One region of the Allobosea sp. NPDC055332 genome, then DNA from elsewhere that is predicted to be linked to it. Evidence: riboswitches for the same ligand, from Rfam matches in the RefSeq annotation. Region 1 holds a riboswitch; the other holds the start of a gene.
The links. Region 1 has a riboswitch for thiamine pyrophosphate ahead of ACWIGM_RS00625 (ABC transporter permease). Riboswitches for the same ligand answer to the same signal wherever they lie in the genome.
Positions count from the first base shown of each region.

Region 2: another riboswitch for thiamine pyrophosphate. It lies ahead of thiC (phosphomethylpyrimidine synthase ThiC); the one in region 1 lies ahead of ACWIGM_RS00625 (ABC transporter permease).

Region 1 covers NZ_JBSHMO010000001.1:108,428-117,340, forward strand. The annotation lists gene ACWIGM_RS00595 (hypothetical protein) at 31-423, opposite strand; gene ACWIGM_RS00600 (methyl-accepting chemotaxis protein) at 521-2,401, opposite strand; gene ACWIGM_RS00605 (AraC family transcriptional regulator) at 3,077-4,081, shown strand; gene ACWIGM_RS00610 (glutathione S-transferase family protein) at 4,097-4,726, opposite strand; gene ACWIGM_RS00615 (hypothetical protein) at 4,914-6,089, shown strand; gene ACWIGM_RS00620 (TenA family protein) at 6,148-6,792, shown strand; TPP riboswitch at 6,852-6,948, shown strand; gene ACWIGM_RS00625 (ABC transporter permease) at 7,049-7,792, shown strand; gene ACWIGM_RS00630 (ABC transporter substrate-binding protein) at 7,836-8,795, shown strand.
Region 2 covers NZ_JBSHMO010000005.1:481,296-490,208, forward strand. The annotation lists gene ACWIGM_RS27775 (dipeptide ABC transporter ATP-binding protein) at 1-1,002, shown strand, start outside; gene ACWIGM_RS27780 (polysaccharide deacetylase family protein) at 1,017-1,910, shown strand; gene ACWIGM_RS27785 (OmpA family protein) at 2,029-4,149, shown strand; gene ACWIGM_RS27790 (hypothetical protein) at 4,267-4,557, shown strand; gene ACWIGM_RS27795 (hypothetical protein) at 4,625-4,825, shown strand; TPP riboswitch at 4,929-5,033, shown strand; gene thiC (phosphomethylpyrimidine synthase ThiC) at 5,111-6,988, shown strand; gene thiO (glycine oxidase ThiO) at 6,994-7,995, shown strand; gene thiS (sulfur carrier protein ThiS) at 7,964-8,161, shown strand; gene ACWIGM_RS27815 (thiazole synthase) at 8,166-8,913, shown strand, end outside.

The sequences.
Region 1 (8,913 bases):
TCTCGGCGCGTCCTCGCGCAGTGGCAGGTCTCAAGGGCTGGAGCCGCCTTCCACGCCCGGCAATGGCCGCGGCCGGACCGCCTGGATGCCGCGCTCGGTGACGATGCGCGTATAAGTCTCGGCCGAGCATTCGTTGCGCGTCGCCTGGTGCCAGAGCTCCCGCCAGCCACTCGGCGCTAACATCACCAGCGCATGCTGGACCAGGCCGTCCTCGCGTTCGAGGATGCAGGAGCAGACCGCCGCCCCGACGAGATCATCCGCCTGCTCGCGACAGAGCTCGTGCGCGATGCGGTCCTCGCGCATTTCCCGCTCTCCTTCATAGAGGATGGCGGCGGCCAGTGCGGCGAAGGTCAGAGCGAGCGGGCCCCACAGGAGCCGGCCGCCCCGAATCGAAGCCTCTCGTCCTTGCAGCGCCTCGCTCATGGCCGGGAATCACTCCTCACCCGCATTCGCCCCGCTCGGAGCGATGAAACGACGCGGCGGGTGACGATCACGGCGCGCCCGCTGCTTCACGCCACGCTCAGGCCGAGCGGGCCATCGGCTCCGGACGCACGACACTGAGGCGCGCGGCACCCGGTTCGCCGCCGATCCGGAAGGTCGCGACCAGCCCGTTGAGTCGCTGGATCTGGTCGGAGAGCGAGGTCGCCGACGCGGCACTTTCCTCGGCCAGCGCCGCATTCGCCTGCGTCATCTCGTCCATATGGGCGACGGTCTGGCTCATCTCGTCGATGCCGTTGGCCTGCTCGGCGGAAGCCGTCGAGATGTCGGAGACCGTCGCCGAGACCCGTTTCGAGGCTTCGACGATCCGGTCGAGCGCTTCGCCCGCCTGCCTGACCAGGTCGACGCCCTGACCGACCTTGGCGCCCGATTCGCTGATCAGGGCAGTGATGTCCTTGGCGGCCTCGCCCGAGCGTTGGGCGAGCGTGCGGACCTCGCTGGCGACGACCGCGAAGCCCTTGCCGGCGTCGCCGGCCCGGGCCGCTTCGACCGCGGCGTTCAGCGCCAGCAGATTGGTCTGGAAGGCGATCTCGTCGATTACCGAGGTGATGTCGGTGATCTTCTTCGAGGCCTGCTCGATCTGTGTCATCGCCGCGATCGCATTGCCGACGATGGCACCGCCCTGGACCGCGACCTCCATCGCCTCGCTGGCCAGCGCCGCCGCTTGCCGCGACGAGCCGGCCGAGGCTTTCACCGAGGCCGCCAGCTCCTCGGTCGTCGCCGCGGTCTCCTCCAGCGAGGAGGCCTGCTCCTCGGTGCGCTTGGAGAGATCGTCGGCGCCCATGTTGATCTCGCGCGCGGCGGTGCCGACATCCGAAGCGGTGGTCTGGATTGTCCTGACCGTCTCGGCCAGCCGGTTGACGGCGCGGTTGAAGTCGTCGCGCAGCTTGCGGTAGTCGGCCGCGACCTGCGCGTCGATGCGGTAGGTCAGGTCGCCCTGAGCCAGGAGATCGAGCCCATCGGCCAGCAGGGTGACGACCTGCCGCTGCTCCTGCGCCAGTCTCTCGCGCTCGGCCTCGGCGCGGCGGCGCTCCGCCTCGTTCTTCTCGCGCTCGGCCGCCGCGATCCGCTCCTGCTCGGCCGCCTGCACCTCCAGGCGTCTCATCTCCAGCCCGTTCTCCTTGAAGACGAGCACGGTCTTGGCCATCAGCCCGACTTCGTCGCGACGCTGCGCGCCATCGACGACCATGTCGAAATCGCCGCCGGCCAGCTTGTCCATGGCGCCGCGCAGGCGCGCCAGCGGGCTGGTGATCGTCTTCGCCGACATCAGCAGCGCCAGGCCGATGCCGAACAGAATGCCGGCGAGGCTCAGGCCGAGCATCAGCTTGGTCAGCAAGCCGACCTCGTCCGTCATCGTGTTGGAGCGCGCATCCGTTTCCTTCAGCACCGCGGTATTGAGCGCGACCGCGGCTTCCGCGAGATTGGCGGTCCGAGCGTCGGCCTGGTCCATCAGCGCCAGCGCCTTGCTATTGTCGTCGCCGGAGCCGAGGTCTGCCGCCTGGTCGAGGACCGCCTTGATCTCGTGCACACTCGCGATCAGCTGATCATAATCCGCCTTCTTTCCCGGCAGCTTGGCTGCGGCGGCCGCCAGCTGGGCCGTGGCGCGTTGATAGGAATCGTTCAGCTGCGCACGGCCTTCCTGCTCTCCTTTCGAACGGGGCGGATAGGAAATGATCTTGTAGGTTTGCGCCAGCATGTCATTGACGCGCCGCGCCGCTCTCCCGGTCTCGAACAGCGCAGGCGGCGCGGTATCCAGTATCGCGCCGTATTCGGCATCGACGTGCATCAGCTCGCGGCTGATGAAGAAGGATGCCGCCAGCCCGATCAGGCCGACCAGAGTGACAGCTCCGGCTATCTTGGTGCCGATGCGGATATTGCTCAGATTGAATGCAGAGGTTGCCATGGTTTCCAACGCCCCAGGACGACGATGAAAAACGCTGTGACATCAAAGTAAAAAAATAGAAAACAGACCATTAGATGCATAAAAAATCCCGCTATCAGCGGGGGGGGGTCTGATAGCGGGAGCGGCATAATTCCATTATCTTCAATCGCAATTGCGATTAAAGGCGGGCGATAACTTGATCACAAGTCATTTTTACTAGAACGTGACGGGAGACATCACGCCGTAGTCAACTCAATCGAGGTACTTGGTAAACCGGGATTCCGCCGGACCAGTGCGTCGCCCACGCCCTGGAGAGGTGTAGCCCCAGCTTACCGATTCGATGATCGTCGAAGCTGCGCCGGGCCGATATCCGGAAAGCGAAACCAATTATCCGGAAAGCGAAATGCGATGTCCCAGCTGTGTCGCCGCTACCGACCACGGTGCAGACCACAGCCGCGACTCAGCTTGCCTTGCCGCCTGGACGCGGACGCCGCACAGGAGCGGTACGGCCGAAGCGAATAAGAAAAATCTACCTAGTTGCCTATAAATAGGAGAAATTTCTCTTCTTTACCTGAAATCAGTCGAAATCGCTCACTGCCGCGATATCGCCATTTTTATCCCGGGATACGACTAAAGTCGCTCGCCCCGACATTGTGGCCCGCACGGATCGTGCGGCGTGGAAGCAGTGAAGGTTGCATGACGCAACAGAGGCGCGCGCATTGTCCGGACGCGGAGCAGGATGACTTGCTGGCGCGTCACAATCAGTTTGAAACCGACAATGCGGCCGCCGCTTGCCGGCAGACCATCCTCTTCGAACGCCAGGACTTCCTCGAGCCGCTCGATCGGGATGAGCCCTTTCGCATGTCGATCAACTCCGTGCTGCTCGACGGTGTCCGCATCAGCGCCGTGAAGACCAGCGGCCACCGCGTCCGTCTCGTCGAGGACGAGAACATCACCCTGCTGCTGCCCTGGACCGGAACGATCGAGACCGACGATATCGGCCGCCGGATCCAGGCGAATACGGAGTCGATGCTGATCCCGACACCTGGCAGGCGCACGACGATCTGCGAACCGGGCTATCTTGGCCTCGTGGTCCAGCTTCCGCTGACGCGGCTGCGCAGTGCGGCTGCCCTCAATCCGGCCGATGGCTGGCGTCCGGACGGACAGGCCCCGGGGATGATCAGCGTCACGTCCGGACAGGGCGCGGCTCTCGGCCGCTATCTGCGCCACCTCGCATCCGAGCTCGACCAGTCGGATGCGCTGCTCGTCGCACGCGGCGCCGCCAATGCAGCGGCGATGATGGTGACCGAACTGCTCGGCTTTGCCTGGCAGGCGGTAGTGGCGAACTCCGAGCAGCGCGGCAGATCGGCCGGCCTGCTGCAGGTCGCGCTCGCTGAAGAGATCATGCGCGCGAAATCCGACGACGCGCTCTCGATCACCGCGCTCGCCGCCAGGGTCGGCGTCAGCACCCGCTCGCTGCAGCTCGCCTTTCGCCGGTATCGCGGGGTCGGGCCGCGCCAGATCCTCGAGGATGTCCGCCTCGATGCCGCCCATGCCCGGCTGTTCGCCGCCGCGCCAGGCGACAACGTCACCCGGATCGCGCTCGATTGCGGCGTCACCCATCTCGGCCGCTTCGCCACGCGCTATCGCGCCCGCTTCGGCGAGACGCCGCTGGCGACCTTGCGCCGCCGCCGGAGCTGACGGAGCCCTGGCGCGCTATCCCGGCTGCACGCTGGCGAAGGCTACGGCGATCCGCTGCGGCGCCGTCGGGCGGGCATACATGCGGTCGAGATAGCGCTGCAGATGCGGGAAGCCATCGAGCAGCCCCTGCTCGTTCGCCCAGTCCATCAGATAGGCGGTGACGCAGTCTGCCGCCCCCATCCGGTCGCCGACGATGAAGTCGCGCTCCGCCATATGCGCCTCCAGCACCGCCGCCATGCGCCTGAACTCCTCGCTGGCGAGCGTGATGTCCTGCGGCAGCCGCTGCTCCTCCGGATAGAGGAAGCTGTGCTTGGTGATGCGCCAGAGCGGCTGCTCCAGCTCGGTCATCGCGAACAGGATCCAGCGATAGGCCTGCGCCCGCTCGGCCAGATCGTCCGGCAGCAGGCGCTTCTCCGGAAACTTCTCGGACAAATAGAGGATGATGGCCGCCGACTCGGGCAGGACATTGTCGCCATCGACCAGGACCGGCAGCTTGCCCGCCGGGTTGATCTTGAGGAACGCCGGCGTCTGCGCCTCGCCGCCGAGCAGGTCGACATGGATATAGTCGAACGGCACGCCGAGCTCCTGCAGCCCCCACATAGCCCGCAAGGTCCGCGTCGGTCCGAATCCGTAGAGTTTCATCATCGCTCTCTCCCATACATACCAATTGGTTTGTATTGACGCCGCTCAGGCTGACAGTCTGTGTCAGCAATCTCTGTCGCGGCCTTCCGCAGCGCCATGATCGCGCCACCGTCGCACCTAGATTCACCCGTCCCGAACGGCGCGATCGCGATCCGCTGCAGCTCGCGCCCGTCCCTGGAGAACCGATCCGATGCTCGCCCGTTCCGCGCTCGTGATGCCGCTGCTACTGATTCTCGCCAGTCCCCTCCTCGCCCAGACCGCCACGACGGCCACTCCGTCTGCTTCGGAGCCGGCCGCAGCGGGCAAGGCACCCGATGCCTGTCGCCTGCTGCCGCAGGCCGATCTCGAAGCGCTCTTCCCCGGCCGTCCGATCACCGCCAAGGGCCCGACGCTGAGCCCGATCAGCCGCGGCCCGCAATATGCCGAGAGCTGCATGTACTCGGTGAAGCTGCCGAGCCCGACCTCGAAGATGGACCATGCCCGCTTCGCCTCGGTCACGGTGATCCGCTGGGACGGCATCGCCAAGGGCCGCGAGACTCCGGCGCAGGCCTTCGCCTCGATCAAGGCGACGCGCGAGAAGGTCGCGGGCGATCCGAAGATCACGCTCAAGCTCGAGCCGCTCGCCGGCATCGGCGACGAGGCCTTCCAGGAGACCAATTCGTCCAGCGTCGTCGTCCGCGCCCGCAAGGATGATCTGATCTACGCCGTCTCGCTCGATCTCTATTCCGAGCAGACCGCGCCGAACGTGCTCGCTCTGGCGAAGCAGGCGGCGGCACGCTGGCAGGGCGGTGCCGGCATGGTCGACGCAGCGACGCAGATCGCCGCGAACAGCGCCGTGACGGTGCCGGCGGAAACCCGCCCCTCCTCCGTCGCCCCGGTCGAGCAGTGGCCGGACGCCTGCGCCCTGCTGACGCCGGCCGAGGTCAAGGCCGCCTTCCCCGATATGATCGTCAGCGAGCCGCGCAAGCTGATGGGCAAGATCACCCATGAGAGCCGCGAGAATCGGCAGGAGGCCCTGCCGAACCCGATCGGCTGCCAGTTCGACGCCAAGCGCAGCGTCGAGAAGGACGGCAAGCGCACGGTCGAGCTCAACCAGATCCAGGTCAGCGTCCGCAATGTCGCCGCCAATGAGGATCTGTCGAAGCGCTGGTTCCAGAGCGCAATCAAGGTCTCCGAGGCGAAGACGCCGGTCGAAGGGCTCGGCGACGAGGCGGCGCTCGACATCATGAACCGCATCCATATCCGCAAAGGGCTGGCGACGGTCGAGGTCCGCGTCTCCGGCGGCGAGCGCGACCAGGCGCTGCATGACCAGGCCAAGGCGCGCGTCGGCGAACTCGCCAGGATCGTGGCGGGGCGGCTGAAATAGCCTGCCGTCGCGGCGCCGCTGCTGATAGGAGAGCCCGTCAGCAAAGGGCTACGACGTCATGACCGAACGTTTCACCGAGACCCTCCGCCAGGCCAGCCAGCCGGCCTGGTCGCAATCCGTCGGCCACCGCTTCGTCCGCGAGCTGCTGGGCGGAACGGTGTCCGACGCGGTCATGGCCCGGTATCTGATCCAAGATCACCGCTTCCTCGACAGCTTCCTGACCCTGCTGGGGGCAGCGCTCGCCAGCGCCGACAGCTTCGAGGCCCGCATCCGCTTCGGCCGCTTCATCGGCATGGTGAGCGGCGAGGAGAACACCTATTTCCTGCGCTCCTTCGCGGCGCTCGGCGTCAGCGAGCAGGAGCGTAGCGAGCGCCCCGACAGCCAGCCCACCGCCGGCTTCAAGGCGATCATGCGCGAAGCCGCCGCGACGCGCTCCTATGCCGCCGCCCTCTCCGTCCTGGTCGTCGCCGAGTGGCTCTATCTCGACTGGGCGCAGCAGGCGTCGCAGCCGCTGCCGGCGAACTTCATCCACGCCGAATGGGTCACCTTGCACGACAACCCGGATTTCCGCGATTTCGTCGGCTTCCTGCGAAGCGAGCTCGACCGCGTCGGCCCAAGCGAAGCTGAGGCGAGCTGGGATTTCTTCCAGCGCACCGTCGCGCTGGAGAAAGCCTTCTTCGACTCGGCTTATGAGGAAGCCTGAGCGCCGTTCCTCCGGCTGAGGCAGGCGTGACAGGCGCGAGCCGCTCTGTCACAAGGGCTCACGAGAGACGGGGGCGTTCGCCGCGAGGCGAGCTGAGAAGCACCCTTCGAACCTGAACCAGATCATGCTGGCGGAGGGAGTCGCTCGGGGCAGCCTGGTCAGCGCTTATCCCCGTGCCCGCCTTCCACCGGAAAGGCGAGCCTTGACGACGCAGGACGCGACAGAGCGGAGCTCGGCCCCCGGCGCGAAGCCGGTGATGGCCGCGCTTGCCCCTGCCCTCCGCACGATTCTCGTCCTGCTGCTGGCCTGGCAAGGCGCGGTCTGGCTGTTCCAGCCGCCGCGCTACATCCTGCCCTCGCCGCTCGACGTGGCGCTGGCCTTCCAGCGCCAGCCCGGCTTCCTCTTCAGCCATAGCCTGACCACCATCGCCGAGATGGCGCTCGGCTTCGTGCTCGGCTCAGCGTTCGGTGCCTTGACTGCGCTCGCCATCGTGGCGCTGCCGCGGCTCGGGCGCCTGCTCTGGCCGATCTTGCTCGTGCTGCAATCCTTCCCGGTCTTCGTCATCGCGCCGCTGCTGGTGGTCTGGTTCGGCTTCGGCATGGGCTCGAAGGTGATCATGGCGACGATCATCATCTTCTTTCCCGTTGCCTCCGCCTTCACCGACGGCCTGCGCCGGACCGACCCGGAGCTGATCGACGCCACCGCGCTGACATCAGCGACGCATTGGCAGACGCTGCGCTATGTCCGCCTGCCGCTCGCCATGCCGAGCCTGCTCACCGGCCTCAGGGTCGCCGCCCCGCTCGCGCCGCTCGGTGCCGTGATCGGCGAATGGGTCGGTGCCTCGGCCGGGCTCGGCTTCGTCATGGTCCAGGCCAATGCCCGCATGCAGACCGACACGGTCTTCGCCGCGATGACCGTGCTCGCCGTGCTCAGCCTCGTCCTGCGCCATCTCGTCGACGCGCTCGGCCCGCGCCTGCTGCCCTGGGCGAGCGAGCCATGACGCCACTCCGCTTCAAATTGATCACGCAGAAGGATTTCGCCTGATGACCCTCCGCGCCCTGGCCAGACGCGCCCTCCTCGCCACCGGCCTCGTCCTGGCCGCCGGCCTCGCCAGCCCGGCGCGCGCCGCCGACAAGCTGACCGTGATGCTCGAATGGTTCGTCAACCCGGATCACGCGCCGCTGGTCGTCGCGCAGAAGCTCGGCCTGTTCAAGGAGGCTGGGCTCGAGGTCACCATGGTGCCGCCCTCCGACCCCTCGGCCGTGCCGCGCCTCGTCGCCGCCGGCCAGGCCGATATCGGCATCCACTACCAGCCCAATCTCTATCTCGACCACGCCGCCGGCATCCCGATCGTCCGTGTCGGCACGCTGGTCGAGACCCCGCTCAACAGCGTCATCGTCAAGGCCGACGGGCCGATCAAGTCGCTCGCCGACCTCAAGGGCAAGACGATCGGCTATGCCGTCTCCGGCACCGAGACCACTTTGCTCGGCCAGATGCTGGCCAAGGCCGGCCTCAAGCTCGACGACGTCAAGCTGGTCAATGTCAACTTCGCGCTCTCGGCCGCGCTGATCGGCGGCAAGGTCGACGCCACCATCGGCGGCTATCGCAATTTCGAGCTGACGCAGCTCAAGCTCGAAGGCCATCCCGGCACGGCCTTCTATCCCGAGGAGCACGGCGTTCCCGCCTATGACGAATTGATCCTGATCACCCGCCGCGACGCCCTCTCCGACAGCCGCCTGCCGCGCTTCCTCGACGCGATCGAAAAGGCCGCGCTCTATCTGACCAACCACCCGCAGGAGGCCTGGAAGCTCTTCATCGCCGCCCATCCCGATCTCGATGACGCCCTCAACCGACAGGCCTGGACCGACACGCTGCCGCGCTTCGCCAAGCGCCCGCGCGCCCTCGACCAGGGCCGCTATGAGCGCTTCGGCGCCTTCCTCGTCGAGCGTGGTTTGATCCAGAAGGCTCCGGCGCTCGCCGAGATCGCGGGCGAGGTGAAGTAACCGGCGGATCGCGGCGGCAGCCTCGCCTGCCGCCGGCCATCCCGCGTCCACATCAGGGCGGACCTGTGCCGACGGCTCTGGGTTCCCCACCGACAGCGGTGCTATGAGCCGGCTCCGC
Region 2 (8,913 bases), on a different contig from region 1:
GAAGCTGGCCCAACGCTCGACGTGCTGACGCGCCCGCAGCACGCCTATACCCGCGCTCTGCTCGACGCGCTGCCGTCGCGGGCCAGGCCCGGTGAATTCCTGCTGCGCGGTGGCGGCGTGCCCGATGCCGCTCCACCCGCCCGCAAGCCGACGACGACCGTTGCTGCGCCGGTGCCTGGCGCGGCCTATTTCGTCGCCGATCGCGTCAGCAAGCGCTTCGAATCGCGGCCCGGCGCGCTGCGCGGGCTAGGCCAGAAACTCGGCCTCGTGCGGCCGCTTCCCGCCGTGATGGCCGTCGACGAGGTCAGCCTGACCGTGCCGCGCGGCGAGGCGCTCGGGCTGGTCGGCGAGTCCGGCTCGGGCAAGTCGACGCTCGGGCGCATGGCCGCCGGCATCTACGCGCCGTCCTCGGGCACCGTTCGTTTCGAGGGCTGGCCGGTGATGAGCGAGGGGCAGGAGCCGCGCAAGCTCACCACCCGCATCCAGACCATCTTCCAGGACCCGTTCGCCTCGCTCAATCCGCGCATGCGCATCGGCGACGGCATCGCCGAGGGGCCGCTCGCCCATGGGCTCGTCGGCAAGGCTGGCGCCCGCGACTACGTCCGCGACTGGCTTGCCGCGGTCGGGCTCGATCCGGCCTTCGCCGAGCGCTACCCACACCAGTTCTCCGGCGGCCAGCGCCAGCGCGTCGCCATTGCCCGCGCGCTCGCCATGCAGCCCGACCTCGTGGTCTGCGACGAGCCGGTCGCCTCGCTCGACGTCTCGATCCAGGCGCAGATTATCAACCTGCTGATGCGCTTGCGAGCCGAGCTCGGCCTGACCCTGATCTTCATCTCGCACGACCTCTCGGTGGTCCGGCATCTCTGCGACCGGGTCGCGGTGATGTATCGCGGCCGCATCGTCGAGGAGGGGGCGGCGGCAGAGGTCTACGACAACCCGCAGCATGACTACACCAAGCGGCTGCTCGCAGCCGTGCCGGTGCTGCCCGAAGCGGCAGCCTGAACAGGAGGGACGCCATGACCGAACTCAAGCCCTGGCAATGGCCGGAGGAGACCTGGCGCGGCAAGGTCGAGCAGGTCCGCGCCGGCCGCAACCTCAAGCCGAAGACCTGGCCGGGCGGGGCGCGCTGCGCCGTGGCGCTCTCCTTCGACGTCGACCATGAGACAAACGAGCTGCGCGATGGCGGCAAGTCGGTCGGCCGGCTCTCCTGGGGCCAGTACGGCAACCGCGCCGGCATGCCGCGCATCCTCTCCATGCTGGCGCGCGAGGAGATCAAGGCGAGCTTCTTCGTGCCGGCGGTGACCGCGCTGCTCTATCCCGACGAGCAGCGCCGCGTCGTTGCGGAAGGCCATGAGATCGGCCTCCATGGCTGGATCCACGAGGTCAACACGGCGGTGCCGCCCGAGGCGGAGCGGGAGCTGCATCTGCGCTCGGCCGACACGCTGGAGAAGATCACCGGCGTCAGGCCGGTCGGGATGCGCACGCCGTCCTGGGATTTCTCCGAGGTGACACTCGCCGTCGAGCGTGAGCTCGGTCTGATCTATGATTCCTCGCTCTTCGCCGATGACGATCCCTATGAGCTGATCGAGAAGGGCGAGCCGACCGGCATGGTCGAGTTGCCGGTCGAGTGGATCCGCGACGATGCGGTCTATTTCAACATGAACCGCTTCCAGGCGCTGCGGCCCTATACGGCGCCCGAGGCGGTGTTCGACATCTTCAAGCGCGAGTTTGACGGGGCTTATGCCGAAGGCGGGCTCTTCCTTTTGACCATGCACCCGCATGTCATCACCTATCGCTCGCGCTTCTGGATCCTCGAGGAGCTGGTGCGCCACGCCAAGGCCAAGGGCGATGTCTGGTTCGCGACGCATGCTGAGATCGCGGCCTATGTGAAGGCGCAGGGGGGGCTCTGAGACCCGCGTAGAATCGGGCCGGTCGTGGAACCCTGCCCGATTTCGGCCGTTTTCGGTTCATTCGGAATTCAGGGCGCGGGGGCGTTCATCTCCGGAAGAACAACTGGAAACGGATGTCATGACGCGCACGAAAAACCTGCTCCTGCTCGGCACCCTCATCCCCGCCATCGTGCTGTCGCAGGGTAGTTTCGCCGCTCCATCGCTCCAGCTGGCCCAGGCCCAGTCGGGTGACGACGACAGGCCCGATCCGCGCCGCCCGCGCGGTTCCGGCGGGCAGGAGCGCCCCGATCGCGGCGGGCAGGAACGGCCCGGCGCCCGCCCGGCACCCGGCCAGCCACCAGCAGCGCGTCCGGCAGCGCCGGAACGTCCGGCCGGGGTGAACCCGAATGCGCCACGCCCACCCTCCGCGCCGCAGGCCGCCCCTCCGGCCAACCGGGCCGAGCCCGAACAACCGCGTCGCCCGACGCCGCCTGCGGGCGCTGCGCCCGGCCAGGGTGCTCCTTCGACGGCTCCGGGCGTGCCGCAGCGGCCGGCCCCGGGTCAGATCGCCCCGCAGCCGTCACCGGCTCGGCCAAGCGCGCCGCCGGCCCAGCCCAATGCTTCGGGAGCTCCGTCCGGCGACAGCCAGCGCCGCCCGGCGCCTTCCCAGACGGCCCCGAGCCAGCCGCCGGCCACCGCTCCCTCGGCGCCGACGGCGCCCGCTCGCCCAGCGCCAGGCCAGGCCGCACCGGGCAGCAGCGGCCAGCCTTCCGCCGCGCCGCCGGCCGGCCGTGCGCCAGGAGCCCTGTCGCAGCCCGGTACGGCGCCGTCGCAGCAGCCTGGCCTCAATCGTCAGCCTGGCCAGGCGGCGCCCGGGCAGCCTTCCGCTGCGCCGCCCGCCGGCCGCGCGCCGGGGGCGCTGTCGCAGCCTGGGACGGCTCCGCCCCAGCCTGCTCCGTCGCAACCGCAGCCCGGCTTGACGCGCCAGCCCGGCCAGCCGGCTCCGGGTCAGGCCGCGCCTGCGCAGCCTGCTCCCGGCCAGGGCGCGCTCGGCGGCGGGGTTCAACCCAATCCCGCCCAGCCTGCTCCCGCTCCGAATGCCGGCCGCGCTCCCGGCGCTCTGTCGCAGCCCGGAGCCGCGCCGGCGCAACCCGCACCGGTTCCCGGCCAGCAGCCCGGTGCCCTGTCGCAACCGGGCGCAGTTCCCGGCCAGGTGCAGCCGACCCAACCTGGAATTCCGGGTCAGGCGGGCCAGCCCGTGCCTGACCGGCAGGGCCGCCGCGGCGGCATCGGCCTCGGCGGCGCGGCCGCGATCGGCCTCGGCGCCGCCGCGATCGGCGGCATCATGGCGACGCAGGGCGCGAGCCGGCTCGACGACATCCGCAGCCGGCGCGAGGAGCGTCGCGAGGGCGACGTCACCATCATCCGCGAGCCCGGCCGCACCATCATCCGCGGCGACGATGACCGCGTCATCATCCGGCGCGACGAGACCCAGCGCTTCCGCGATCTCGGCCTCGACACTCGCAGCGAGCGCCGCGGCGAGGAGACGGTCACGGTCTATGACCGCCCCGACGGCACGCAGATCGTAACCGTAACCGATGCCGAGGGTCGGCTGATCCGCCGCTCGCGGCGCGAGCGCGACGGCGGCGAATTCGTCATCATCGACAATGTCCGCCGCGACGGGCCGCAAGCCCGCTTCGCCGAGGAGGTGGTCGAGTTGCCGCCGCCGCCGCTGCGCATCCCGCGCGAGCGCTACATCGTCGATGCCGAGCGCGCCGACGAGCGATTGATCTACGAGACGATCACCGCTCCGCCGGTCGCCCCGGTGCCGCGCCGCTACACGCTCGACGAGGTCCGCTACTCGCGCGATCTGCGCGCCCATATGCGCAGCGTCGACATCGACACGATCAACTTCGATTCCGGCTCCTGGACAGTCACGCAGGATCAGGCGGGGCGCCTCAGGGTGATCGCGCAGGCGGTGCGCCAGGCGGTCGAGCGGGCGCCGAACGAAGTCTTCATGGTCGAGGGCCATACCGACGCGGTCGGCTCCGATGTCGATAACCTCTCGCTGTCGGATCGCCGGGCCCAGTCTGTCGCTGAAATCCTGACCCGCGATTTCGCGATCCCGGCCGAGAACCTGACGACGCAGGGCTATGGCGAGCAGTATCCCAAGGTCCAGACACAGGGCGATTCGCGCGAGAACCGTCGCGTGACGCTGCGCCGGATCACGCCGCTGCTCACCGGTCAGAACCAGCAGTGATCTCGGCCTGAGCAGCAGCGCATTTCTCGATGGGCGGCCGGAACAATCGCTGGCCGCCCCTGTTGTTCTAGCGGGTGGGCCCGTCTTGCGCCCGCCTGACTGGACTGGAGGAGTGCCATGCGCAAGAACTCGTGGGTCCTGCTAGGACTGCTCGCCGTGGGGTTGCTGGCGGCGGAAGCTGCTGCCGCGCAATCCTCTCTCCCGCAGACGCAGCGTCAGCAGCGCGCACCTGGCGTGCCGATGGCGCCGAATGCGGGCGAAGTGCAGAAGCTGGAGCCACGTTCCGACCGTCTCGAGGCGCGGCGCGAGCGTGAGCAGCTGGCGCGCGATCGCTCCGCGCCGCCGGAGCCGAACCGCGAGATCCCGATGCCGAAGCCGGTACCGTCGATCATCGCCCCCACTCGCTAGAGCCCACCGCTTGGGGTTTAGATTCAGGTAAGGCTCGCCACCTATGGTGGCGGCGAGGAGTCATGTCATGAGTGAGATGTCGGTCGCGATCGCCCAGAGCCTGGTCAGCATGAAGTCGGCTGCGACGCAGCAAGCGCTGCAGCTCGAAATGGTCAAGCAGAACGCCGATTCCGATCAGGCGCTCGTCGCCATGCTCCAGCAGGCTGCCGAGCAGCAGCAGGCCACGCTCCCCGCCGGCCAGGGCGGCAACCTCGACATCACCGCCTGAACCCCATCCTCACCAGCGTGTAATGCTGCTGGCGCATGCCGGCGCAGCGTCGGCCGGCGGTTCTTTGCCGGTTGCGTGAAGATCACGACAGTTCTAACCTCCGCCTCGTTCCGAGGGGTGCTCGATAAGAGCTGAGATGGCCTGACGGCCGAACCCATCGAACCTGATCCGGGTCATACCGGCGGAGGGACTGGAACGCGGCTGCGCCACAAGTGCATCCGCAGACAGCGACTGGACCGTCAGACGCCCCGGATCTCCTGAACCTGAGAGGGAGGAGATCCTGACATGAACGCCCACACCAAGCCCCAGAAGAACAGCGTCAAGGCTGCACCGCAGACGGTGACGACCGGCCCGATCATCGGCTCGCGCAAGATCTATGTCGCGGCGCCCGAACATCCCGACATGCGCGTGCCCTTCCGCGAGGTCACGCTGACGACCGATGCCGAGCCGCCGGTGCGCATCTATGACCCCTCCGGCCCCTATACCGAGACCGATGCGACGATCGACCTCAACGCTGGCCTGATCCAGCCGCGCCGCGCCTGGCTCGATGCCCGTGGTTTCGAGACTGTGCCTGGCCGCGCCGTTACCGCCGCCGACAACGGCCATATCAGCGAAGCACAACTCGTCCCGGCCTGTCCGGCCGAGCGCCCGATCCTCGAAGCCAGGTCGGGTCAGATGGCGACGCAATACGAGTTCGCCAGAGCCGGCATCGTCACCCCCGAGATGATCTATGTCGCCCATCGCGAGAATCTCGGCCGCGCCGCCATGCTGGACGGTGCCCGCGAGCGCCATGCCGACGGCGAGAGTTTCGGCGCCTCCGTGCCGGAATTCGTCACCCCCGAATTTGTCCGCGATGAGATCGCCCGCGGGCGCGCCATCATCCCCGCCAACATCAACCATCCCGAGCTTGAGCCGATGGCGATCGGCCGCAATTTCCTGGTCAAGATCAACGCCAATATCGGCAATTCGGCTGTCACCTCCGGCGCCGCCGAGGAGGTCGAGAAGCTGGTCTGGGCGATCCGCTGGGGCGCCGACACGGTCATGGACCTCTCGACCGGACGCAACATCCACAACATCCGCTCCTGGATACTCAGAAACTCGCCGGTGCCGATCGGCACGGTGCCGATCTACCAGGCGCTGGAGAAGGTCGGCGGCGACCCGATCAAGCTCGACTGGGAGGTGTTCAAGGACACGCTGATCGAGCAGGCCGAGCAGGGCGTCGACTATTTCACCATCCACGCCGGCGTCAGGCTGCCCTACGTGCCGCTGACCGCCAGCCGCGTCACCGGCATCGTCTCGCGCGGCGGCTCGATCATGGCGCGCTGGTGCCTGGCACATCACAAGGAGAGCTTCCTCTACGAGCGCTTCGACGAGATTTGCGAGATCATGCGGCGCTATGACGTCTCCTTCTCGCTCGGCGATGGCCTGCGTCCGGGCTCGATCGCCGATGCTAATGACCGCGCCCAGTTCGCTGAGCTGGAGACGCTGGGCGAACTCACCAAGGTCGCGTGGGACAAGGGTTGCCAGGTAATGATCGAGGGCCCCGGCCATGTGCCGATGCACAAGATCAAGGAGAACATGGACAAGCAGCTGCGTGAATGCGGCGAAGCCCCGTTCTACACGCTCGGACCGCTGACCACCGACATCGCGCCGGGCTATGACCACATCACCTCCGGCATCGGCGCGGCGATGATCGGCTGGTTCGGCTGCGCCATGCTCTGCTACGTCACGCCGAAGGAACATCTCGGCCTGCCCGATCGCGACGACGTCAAGACTGGCGTCATCACCTACCGCATCGCCGCCCATGCCGCCGACCTCGCCAAGGGCCATCCGGCGGCGAAACTCAGGGACGATGCGCTCTCCCGCGCTCGCTTCGACTTCCGCTGGGAGGACCAGTTCAACCTGGCGCTCGATCCCGACACGGCGCGTAGCTTCCACGACGAGACGCTGCCGAAGGACGCCCACAAGGTCGCGCATTTCTGCTCGATGTGCGGGCCCAAATTCTGCTCGATGAAGATCACTCAGGATCTGCGCGCCGAGGTGCAGGCGATGGGCGACAATGAGCGCGCGGCGCTCGAAGCCATGGCCACACAGGGCATGGCGGAGAAGTCGCAGGAGTTCCTGAAGAAGGGCGGCAATCTCTATCTGCCGGCGGCGGAGTAGGGACCATGCGCGTCGCTGTGATCGGGGCCGGCGTCGCCGGCCTCGTGACGGCGCTCGAGCTGGCCGAGCGGGGTGTCGCGGTCGAAGTGTTCGAACGCAGTGCCGCCCTTGGCGAGCGGGCCTGCTCCTGGGCTGCCGGCGGCATGCTGGCGCCCTGGTGCGAGCGCGAGAGCGCCGAAGAGGCGGTCGTCACTTTGGGCCGGCAGGCCCTCGACTGGTGGCCGCGCCATCATCCCGGCACGCTCTCCCATGGCACGCTCGTGCTCGCCCCGGCCCGCGATGCCGGCGAGCTGACGCGGTTCGCGGCGCGGACGAGCGGCTTCGAGCGGCTCGATGGCGATGGCGTCGCTGCGCTGGAGCCCGACCTCGCCGGCCGCTTCCGACAGGGCCTGTTCTTCGCGCAGGAGGCTCATCTCGACCCGCGCCGCGCCATGGCGGCTTTAGCCGCGGCGCTGCAGGCGGCCGGCGTGCCGATCCACTACGGCGTCGAGGCCGATGAGACGGCGCTCGATGCCGATCGCATCGTCGATTGCCGTGGCCTTGCCGCCCGCGACCGGATCGACGGGTTGCGGGGCGTACGCGGCGAGATGCTGGTGCTGCGCACCGATGAGATCAGGCTGAGCCGTCCGGTCCGGCTGCTGCATCCGCGCATTCCGCTCTATGTCGTGCCGCGCGCCGACGGGCATTTCATGATCGGCGCGACGATGATCGAGAGCGATGATCGCCGCGACGTCAGCGCCCGCTCGGCCATCGAACTGCTCAGCGCCGCCTATGCGCTGCATCCGGCCTTTGGCGAGGCCGAGATCGTCGAATTGCGCGCCGATGTCCGCCCGGCCTTTCCCGACAACCTGCCCCGCATCGTCGAGGAGGGCCGGACCTTACGCTTCAACGGGTTGTTCCGCCACGGCTTCCTGCTCTCGCCGGCTTTGGCCGGGCAGGCGGCCGATCGTCTCCTCGCATCCAGGGAGTTGTCCGATGCGCATCATCGTCAACGGCGACACGCGTGAGGTCGCGGCCCCCGTCCTGGCCGAGGCGCTGGCCGAGCTGGGCTATGCCGGCGCGGTCGTCGCCACGGCCGTGAACGAAGCCTTCGTGCCCGCCGGCACGCGGGCGCAAACGATCCTCGCGGACGGCGACCGGCTCGAAATCCTCGCGCCGATGCAGGGAGGCTGAGTCGATGAATTTCTACGGCTTCACCCCGCGCTCGCGCCTCTTCCTCGGCACGGCGCAGTATCCCTCGCCGGCCGTGCTGCAAAAGTCGGTCGAGGCGGCCGGCGTCGATGTCGTCACCGTCTCGCTGCGCCGCGAGGCCGGCCGGCTCGGCGGTGGCCAGGATTTCTGGGCCCTGATCCGCGGCCTCGGCGTCAGGGTGCTGCCCAACACCGCCGGCTGCCACTCGGTCAAGGAAGCGGTGACGACGGCGCAGATGGCGCGCGAGGTCTTCGGTACGCCCTGGATCAAGCTGGAGGTGATCGGCGAGGCCGACACGCTGCAGCCGGATGTGTTCGGCCTGGTCGAGGCGACGCGCATCCTCTGCGCCGAGGGCTTCGAGGTCTTCCCCTATATGACCGAGGATCTCGTCGTGGCCGAACGGCTGGTCGAGGCCGGCTGCCGGGTGCTGATGCCCTGGGGTGCTCCGATCGGCACCGGCAAGGGCCTGAACAACCCTTACGGCCTGCGAGCGCTGCGGGCGCATTTCCCCGATATCCCGCTGGTCGTCGACGCCGGCATCGGCTTGCCCTCGCATGCCGCCGCGGCGATGGAGCTCGGCTACGATGCGGTGCTGCTCAACACCGCGGTGGCCAAGGCCGGCGACCCCGCCGCGATGGCGGCCGCCTTTGCCCGCGCGGTCGAGGCCGGGCGTCTCGCCTTCGAAGCGGGACCGATGGAGCCCCGCGACATGGCTGCGCCCTCGACCCCGGTGC